DNA from 2 places in the Ochrobactrum sp. SFR4 genome. Region 2 is predicted to be linked to the other one. Evidence: predicted binding sites of a transcription regulator. Region 2 holds the regulator's gene; the other holds the start of a gene.
What was found. The regulator PhoB, encoded in region 2, activates phosphate uptake and scavenging genes when phosphate is short. The targets are predictions, from matches to a motif close to TGTCATNNANCTGTCAT.
Positions count from the first base shown of each region.

Region 1: phnC (phosphonate ABC transporter ATP-binding protein) is a predicted target of PhoB. The motif match lies at 1,112-1,128, and genes of this name have one in related genera.

Region 1 is NZ_JAAPBB010000001.1:251,414-255,641, reverse strand. It holds gene phnL (phosphonate C-P lyase system protein PhnL) at 1-407, shown strand, start outside; gene HBA93_RS01080 (LbetaH domain-containing protein) at 404-1,018, shown strand; gene phnC (phosphonate ABC transporter ATP-binding protein) at 1,182-2,036, shown strand; gene phnD (phosphonate ABC transporter substrate-binding protein) at 2,086-3,003, shown strand; gene phnE (phosphonate ABC transporter, permease protein PhnE) at 3,176-4,141, shown strand; gene phnE (phosphonate ABC transporter, permease protein PhnE) at 4,145-4,228, shown strand, end outside.
Region 2 is NZ_JAAPBB010000005.1:232,336-236,563, reverse strand. It holds gene HBA93_RS08645 (hypothetical protein) at 12-299, shown strand; gene HBA93_RS08640 (cell wall hydrolase) at 371-1,321, opposite strand; gene phoB (phosphate regulon transcriptional regulator PhoB) at 1,867-2,553, opposite strand; gene phoU (phosphate signaling complex protein PhoU) at 2,677-3,399, opposite strand; gene pstB (phosphate ABC transporter ATP-binding protein PstB) at 3,518-4,228, opposite strand, start outside.

The sequences.
Region 1 (4,228 bases), on a different contig from region 2:
TGCCGCGTGTCAGTGCTCTGAATGTGGTGGCTGATCCGTTATTTGCCCGTGGGGTTGATCGGGAACAGGCGCAGGATAAAGCCCGTGAATTGCTGGCTATGCTCAACCTGCCGCAGCGTCTGTGGGATCTGCCGCCAGCCACGTTCTCCGGTGGTGAGCAGCAGCGTGTGAATATTGCCCGTGGTTTCATCACGGATCATCCGGTGCTGTTGCTCGATGAACCAACTGCCTCACTCGATGCCAAAAACCGTGAAGTTGTTATGGAATTGATCCGCCGCAAAAAAACAGAAGGCGTGGCGATGCTTGGCATTTTCCATGATGAAGATGTGCGTGAAGCCGTGGCTGACCGTATCATTGACGTAACCGAGTTTGCTCCGGGTTATGTGCGTCAGGGAGCAGATGCATGACCAGATTGTCAGAACAGCCGTTTATCCATCCGGATACGGAAATTTCCGACAGCACATTCGGTTGCTATACGGAAATTGGTACCCGTTGTCGTATTTCTGAAACGGAAATGGGCGACTATTCCTATATTGAGCGCGACGGCATGGTCTGGTGCGCCAAGATCGGTAAATTTGCGAATATTGCAGCCTCTGTGCGTATCAATGCCACCAATCATCCGATGTGGCGCGCAACACTGCATCACTTCACCTATCGCGCCAATGATTACTGGCCGGATGCTGAACAGGAAGCGGATTTTTTTGAATGGCGCCGCGCCCATGAAGTGACCATTGGTCATGATACATGGCTGGGACATGGCGTAACCGTTCTGCCTGGTGTTAAAATCGGCAATGGTGCGGTCATCGGTTCCGGTGCGGTCGTTTCCAAAGATGTCGCGCCTTATACGATTGTTGGCGGCGTGCCTGCCAAACTCATTCGTCAGCGTTTTTCAGATGCGATTGTTGAGCGTCTGGAAGCTCTGGCATGGTGGGACTGGGATCATCAGCGCCTGCGGGATGCACTGGATGATTTCCGTAAACTTGAGATTGAAGCTTTTCTTGAAAAGCATGGCGGCTGATAAGCCAAGCTGCTGAATCCAATAACAGAAAAAAGCCGCCGGAGCTTCCGGCGGCTTTTTTGTCAAAAATCTGATTCAGAATTTTCATACAGATGTAATATAAGTTACATTTTCGTTTCATATCACGCGCCTAATTTCGCATGGAAATTGATAGAGGGCGCTGATGCTTAAACTTCAAAATGTAACCCGTCGTTTTGGCGGTAATACTGCGGTTGCAGATGTAAATCTGGAAATTCCGCAGGGCCAGATGGTGGGTATCATTGGGGCATCGGGCGCGGGAAAATCCACGCTTCTGCGTATGATCAATCGTCTGATTGATACATCTGACGGTTCGATTGTTTTCAAGGATCAGGACGTGTCGCGCCTGCGTGGCTCTGAATTGCGCCGCTGGCGCAGTGATTGTGCAATGATCTTCCAGCAGTTCAATCTGGTGCCACGTCTTGATGTGCTGACCAATGTGCTGCTTGGCCGTCTTAATCAGCGTTCTACTGTGAAAAGTCTGATGGGCATTTTCTCCCGCGAGGAGCGTGCGCAGGCTATCGCCAATATTGAGCGTCTGGATATTGTCAAAACCGCCTTGCAGCCGGCGGGTACGCTTTCCGGTGGTCAGCAGCAACGCGTGGCGATTGCCCGTGCGCTGATGCAGAGCCCGAAAGTTATCCTCGCCGATGAGCCGATTGCCTCGCTGGACCCGCGCAATGCGCAGGTCGTGATGAGCGCCCTGCGCGATATTAATCAGCGCGAAGGCCTGACAGTTATCACTAATCTTCATACGCTGGATACAGCACGCACCTATTGCGACCGGATCATTGGTATGCAGGGCGGGCGCGTTGTGTTCGACGGAACGCCTGCTGATCTGACACAGGCCGCAGCCCGCCGCATTTATGGTGCCGAAGCTGACGATGAAAGCTTCTCGGAAGCCGTGACTTCAACAGCTCTGGAACAGCCTGCACCGGAAGCTCCGGTCAGCCCGCAAGTGGCACGACAGGTCGCAAAACTTGTTGCAGACGCACAATAACATTTAATCCCAACCAAAAAACGATCATCGTTTAACAGGAGAATGGTTCATGACCTTCAAGAAGCTTTTGCTCGGCGCCGTTGCGCTGTCCGCAGTGGCAACCGCAACCGCAGCGCAGGCAGATAAGCCTGAAGTGTTCCGCGTTGGTATTATCGGCGGCGAAAACGAAGCCGACCGTCTGCGTAATTACCAGTGCATTATTGACCAGCTGCCAAAGGCCATCGGTGTTAAGGAAGTTAAACTGTTTCCTGCTGCTGACTATGATGGTGTTATTCAGGGTCTGCTCGGCGGCACACTGGATTATGCAGAGCTTGGCGCTTCCGGCTATGCCAAAATCTATCTGACCAAAGAAGATGCTGTTGAACCGATCCTGACCACTGAACAGACTGACGGTTCGACCGGTTATTATTCGATCATGGTTGCCCGTAAGGACAGCGGCATCAAGACTATTGCCGATATGAAAGGCAAGAAGCTTGGTTTTGCTGATCCGGATTCCACTTCCGGCTACCTCATTCCGGTAACTTCGCTGCCAAAAGATCTGAGCGGCGCGACGGTTAAAGATTACTTCAGCGAAACCGGTTTCGGCGGCGGCCATGAAAATCTGGTTCTGGCTGTAAAAGACGGCAAGTTTGATGCCGGTACAACTTTCGGTTCCGGTGTTGGCAGTTTCGATGAAGGTTACACATCCGGTAACCTGCGCAAGATGGTCGACAAAGGCCTGATCGACATGAAAGACTTCACAGAAGTCTGGAAATCCCCGCTGATCCCGAACGGCCCGATCGTTATCCGCACAGCCATTGATGCTGATCTGAAAGCCAAGTTCAAAACCTATATGATGGATCTGCCAAAGACCGATCCGGAGTGCTTTGCTTCCACAATGGGCGGCGATTTCAAGTCCTATATCGAAGTGAACAAAGATTTCTACCAGCCGGTTATCGACGCACGTAAGTCGCAGATCGGTCAGTAAGATTAAGTTGCGGCCAGTGTCAAAGAATGATGCTGGCCGCATTTTTTTATTCTTTTTAGAGCGTGTTGCGTCTGGTTTTTACTCATTGCGCTCGCTCTAACTCTTTGTTTTGTCGCATTATCGCGGGTGTCAAATGAAGTCATTTGACTGCGAAATGCTCTAGGCGGGCCCGATGACCCATACTGTTTCTAAGCCATCCCTGTCCGGTGAAGCCGCTTTGGTTGAGCAGCACTGGCGGGAGCTGTCCTCCCGACGTCGTACCTATACGCTGCTGATTATCGGTGGTTTGTTTCTGGCGCTCTCCGCATCTTTGTGGTTCGCCAATGAAAGCAATGCCGGTAAATTCTGGGAGCGTCTGCCGCATTTCTTCGACTTTGTCGGTGATATGGTGCCGCGTGACGGCTGGGAAGTCTGGCGGGCTCTGTTTGATCTGCCGTCACCTTATTTCGACGGTAGTCAGAAATATGATTATGAGGCGGGTCGCGTCTATCTGTTCGGCAGCGGTTTTTATATTCCTGAATATTTCTACAAGATGCTGGAGACGCTCAATATTGCCATGATGGCAACATTGATCGGCTTTTTCTTTGGTTTCATCCTGTGTTTCCTTGCGGCTAAAAACCTGACAACCAGCCGTGCACTGCGTTTCTTCGTGCGCCGCTACATGGAAATTCTGCGTGCTTTCCCTGAAATCGTGATTGCCGGTTTCTTCGCTGCCATTCTTTCGCTGGGGCCAATTCCTGCGATTTTTGCGGTTGGTATTCATACGATCGGCGCACTGGGTAAGCTGTTTTTCGAAGTGGTTGAGAATGCTGATATGAAGGCAGAAGAAGGCCTGCGCGCCGTCGGCGCAAACTGGTTTGAGCGCGTCGGCTTCGGCATTGTGCCGCAAGTCATGCCGAATTTCATGTCCTACGCCTTCCTGCGTTTCGAGATCAATGTCCGTGCATCCACCATTATCGGTGCGGTTGGCGGCGGCGGTATCGGTGAGGCATTACGCCTGTCGATTGGTCATGGCCATCAGGCAAAAACACTGGCGATTGTGTTTCTGCTGCTCGTAACAATCATTGCGGTGGATCAGACCTCTGCATGGCTGCGCGGCCGTCTTGTCGGCGCTCAGGCCTTTCAGTTCGGAGCGTAAAAAATGACAGCTTTGACTTTAAACGCCGCTCAGATTGCTGATTACGAAAACCGCTATCCGCAGGTCTTTCGCCGCCCGTTTTCCAAG
Region 2 (4,228 bases):
GGAACAAATCCATGAACCGAAACCCCAATAATGCGCGATCATTTCAAAAGCTGAGTCTTGTTGCAGGACTGTTTGCAATAGCGCTGGCAGGCTGCACGACACTCACGCCCGAGCAGCAGCGTGCTGAGGATGAGAAAACCTGCATGAGCTATGGTTTTAAACCCAAATCTGAAGCCATGGCCAATTGCCTGCTGCAAATTCATCTCGACCGCCGTGCTGATATCCGTGCATGGCAGAATGAACGACCGCAATTTTCCACACCGATGGTTATTTACCAACCGGTGCTTGTGCCGCGCTGATCTTCATTTCTATAAATAAAAAGCCCGCATCATGCGGGCTTTTTCATTTCAGTCAATGGCAAGATGCGGGATCAGCTTGCAGGTTCCGGACGATCCTGTGTCAGCAGCAATGCACCGATCGCATCAACTTTCTGCTTGTTCATATCTTCCGCACCTGCTGCAAAAGCATTCTGCGTTGCAGAGGCTGCAACCGGCTTGGTTTCAAACGGAAGCTGCGCCGGAACCGGTGTGTTTACAGCCGGTGCATGATAGGCAAGCTGCATCGGTGCTTCCGCTGCAGCCGGTTGTGCAGCCTGAACATCCTGCGCGGTCTGTCCGGCAGATGCCACCATCACCGGAGCAACGACAGGCAGACGGTCACCTTTACCGGCCTTAGCCGTATCCGTCACATCATAGATGCTGTCCGGCATGGACTGGTTTCTTGGCTCATAGGCAGCCGCCAGATTATACGGGGTTTCAGGCAGCGGCGATTCCAGCGTTCCGTCTCTGCGGCGCTTTTCGTAGAAAGAATTGCCGCCGGCAACCAGCACATAATGCATATTTTTATACGGGAATTTCAGACCGGCAGTATGGAAGAACATTGCATTCTTCAGCTTCGGATGGCGTTCACCCTTCAGCACTGAATCTGCCGCTTCTTTTACATCCGGCAAAGCTTTGGAATTCATGGCACGGGTCATAACGCCCGGTGCAAACTGGTTTTTCTGTCCGACAACACCACAAATGGTTTCAGGATATTTTTCCGAGACCAGGCGATTCATCACCACTGTGCCGACTGCAACAAGACCATCACGGCTGGAGCGGGCAGATTCAAAGAACATTGCGCGCTCAAGGCATTCGCGGTCTCTGGAGGTGTAAGTGTAGGTCTTTTTGCCATTGCGGACAGTCACACCGGATTCCTTGGCAGACTGTGCAGCCTTAGCAGATTTTGAACCGGTCGAAGTCGTGGTGCAGCCAGCAAGGATAAACGGCGTGGCAACCAGAGCACCGATAAACAGTGTTTTCGCTAAATAAGAGCGTTTCAACGGTTCATCCTTATCAATAATTTCCCGTACACCCGGGTCGCACAGAAATCCTGTGCGCGAGCCCCGGGAAAATCGGAGGCTATTAGGGCTAAATAAAGGCACAAGGCCCGATTTATATTCGTGTTCCGGTTAGCGACAACCGGTTAAAATTTACCCCAAGAAAATGCGCTTCATTAGTTAACGACTTGTTAACGCATTCTTTTGAGCGATTACTAAAATACGCAAGATTACGTAAAGACTTCACTAAACACTGTAAAATGAAGCAGCTTACCAGATCATGCTCTGCAGCAATTCTGGTGCGATATTGCCTTATTTCACAACCTGATAGCACCTCAGGCACGGGCGCATCATGCAATTGACTGCCCGATTACGTTAGTCATAATTCATTACAGCGTGTTACAAATGGCTGATATTTCGTGAAATCACTTTGCGTTTATGGCACTATAGTCTTTACAGATACGGCTTTTCGCAGAATCACAAAAATAAAAACCGGCGTGAATTTTCTTCACACCGGCTCATTATTTTTCACAAATATCGGCCGGTTATCAGCCAAAAGCATAGCCGGCACCGCGAACGGTGCGAATCGGATCGGTTTCACGACCGGTATTGATCGCCTTGCGCAGACGGCCGATATGCACATCCACCGTGCGGTCATCAACGTAAATATCCCGCCCCCAGATACCATCCAACAATTGCGTACGCGAGAAAACGCGCCCCGGTGCCATCATGAAATATTCCAGCAGACGAAACTCGGTCGGACCCAGTTTGATTTCGCGTTCCTTGCGGTAAACACGGTGCTGCTGGCGGTCGAGAACAATCTCGCCGACTTTCAGCACATGGGAGAGAACACTCGGATTGGCACGGCGCAACATCGCCTTGATACGTGCCAGCAACTCCGGTGTGGAGAATGGTTTGACGACATAATCATCCGCGCCAACGGCCAGACCACGCACACGCTCGGATTCCTCACCGCGCGCTGTCAGCATGATAATCGGCAGACGTTCTGTCTCTGCGCGCTGACGCAGACGGCGGCAAAGTTCGATGCCGGAAACACCAGGCAGCATCCAGTCGAGAACCAGAAGATCAGGTACGTTTTCGCGTAAATAAATTTCGGCTTCATCGCCACGCAGGATCGTATCGACCTGATAGCCTTCAGCCTCAAGATTATAGCGAAGCAATTCGCTGATGGCTTCTTCGTCTTCAACAACCGCTATTCTTGGCGTGTGTGACATTGCGTATCCACTATTCGTTTAGACATAAGGGAGCATTTGCATTCCGGCACAGCCGGAATGCATGACGTTTATTCTGACAGGCAGGGCTGAATGCCCTGCATATCCGCTGCCGGTTAGAACAGCTTAGTTTTTATGCAATTCGTCGAGAACGACGTCATGGCTCAGATCATCTTTCGGACGATCCGGAGGCATCTGATTACCGGTGACAATATAATAGACTGTCTCGGCAATATTGGTGGCATGATCGCCGATACGCTCAATATTCTTGGCACAGAACAGAAGATGCGTACAGGCCGTAATATTGCGCGGATCTTCCATCATATAAGTCAGAAGTTCGCGGAACAGCGATGTGTACATCGCATCAATTTCATCATCGCGGTCGCGGACAATATTGATCTGAGTCACAGAACGGGTTGCATAGGCGTCCAGCACATCTTTAAGCTGGGTGCGGGCAAGCTCCGCCAGTGTTTCCAGACCGCGATAAAGCTTCACCGACTGGCGTGTTTCCGAAACGGCAACAACACGCTTGGCAATGTTTTTGCCCATATCGCCAACGCGTTCCAGATCCGCTGAGATGCGGATCGCGCCGATAATTTCGCGCAGATCCACAGCCATCGGCTGACGCTTGGCGATAATCATAATCGCCTTGTCATCAATTTCACGTTCGCCTGCATCGAGGATCAAATCTTCGGAAATGACCCGTTGTGCCAGCGCATTATCGGCAGTCACAATCGCCTTGATGGACTGCTCCACCATACGCTCCGCATGACCGCCCATTTCGGCGATTTTGCGGGCGAGAAACTTCAGTTCTTCATCATAGGACGTAACCGTATGCTGTGACGGCATGGAAATTTCCTTATCCTGTGGCACTGCCAAAGCAGTCTGTAAAACTCCAGAGCATTTCCGGCTTATGTTGCCTCATAGAAAATGCTCTATCTTGTTTGTTTTTACGCGTAAGCTCAGATCAGCCGAAACGGCCGGTAATATAGTCCTGCGTACGTTTTTCTTTCGGCGTGGTGAACATCATATCCGTGTCACCGACCTCTACCAGATTGCCCAGATGGAACATGGCTGTGGTCTGCGAAATACGCGCAGCCTGCTGCATTGAGTGGGTCACGATGACAATCGTATAGTCACGGCGCAACTCGTCAATCAGCTCTTCCACTTTCGCGGTTGCAATCGGGTCAAGCGCCGAGCAAGGCTCATCCATCAGAATAACTTCAGGGCTCACTGCAATGGCGCGGGCAATGCAAAGACGCTGCTGCTGACCGCCAGAAAGACCTGTGCCTGCATCATTCAGACGGTCTTTCACTTCTTCCCAGAGGCTGGCGCCACGCAGGCTCTTTTCAACGATGACATCCAGATCTGCGCGGCTGCGGGCAAGACCATGAATGCGCGGACCGTAAGAAACATTCTCATAGATCGATTTCGGAAACGGATTTGGCTTCTGGAACACCATGCCGACACGGGCACGCAGTTCCACCACGTCGATTTTCGGGTCGTAAATATCCTCGCCATCGAGCGTAATCAGCCCTTCAACGCGGCAACCTTCAATCGTGTCATTCATACGGTTGAGTGAGCGCAGAAAAGTCGACTTACCACAGCCGGACGGTCCGATCAGCGCGGTCACGCTGTTTTCTTCAATATCCAGATCAACGCCGTGCAAAGCCTGTTT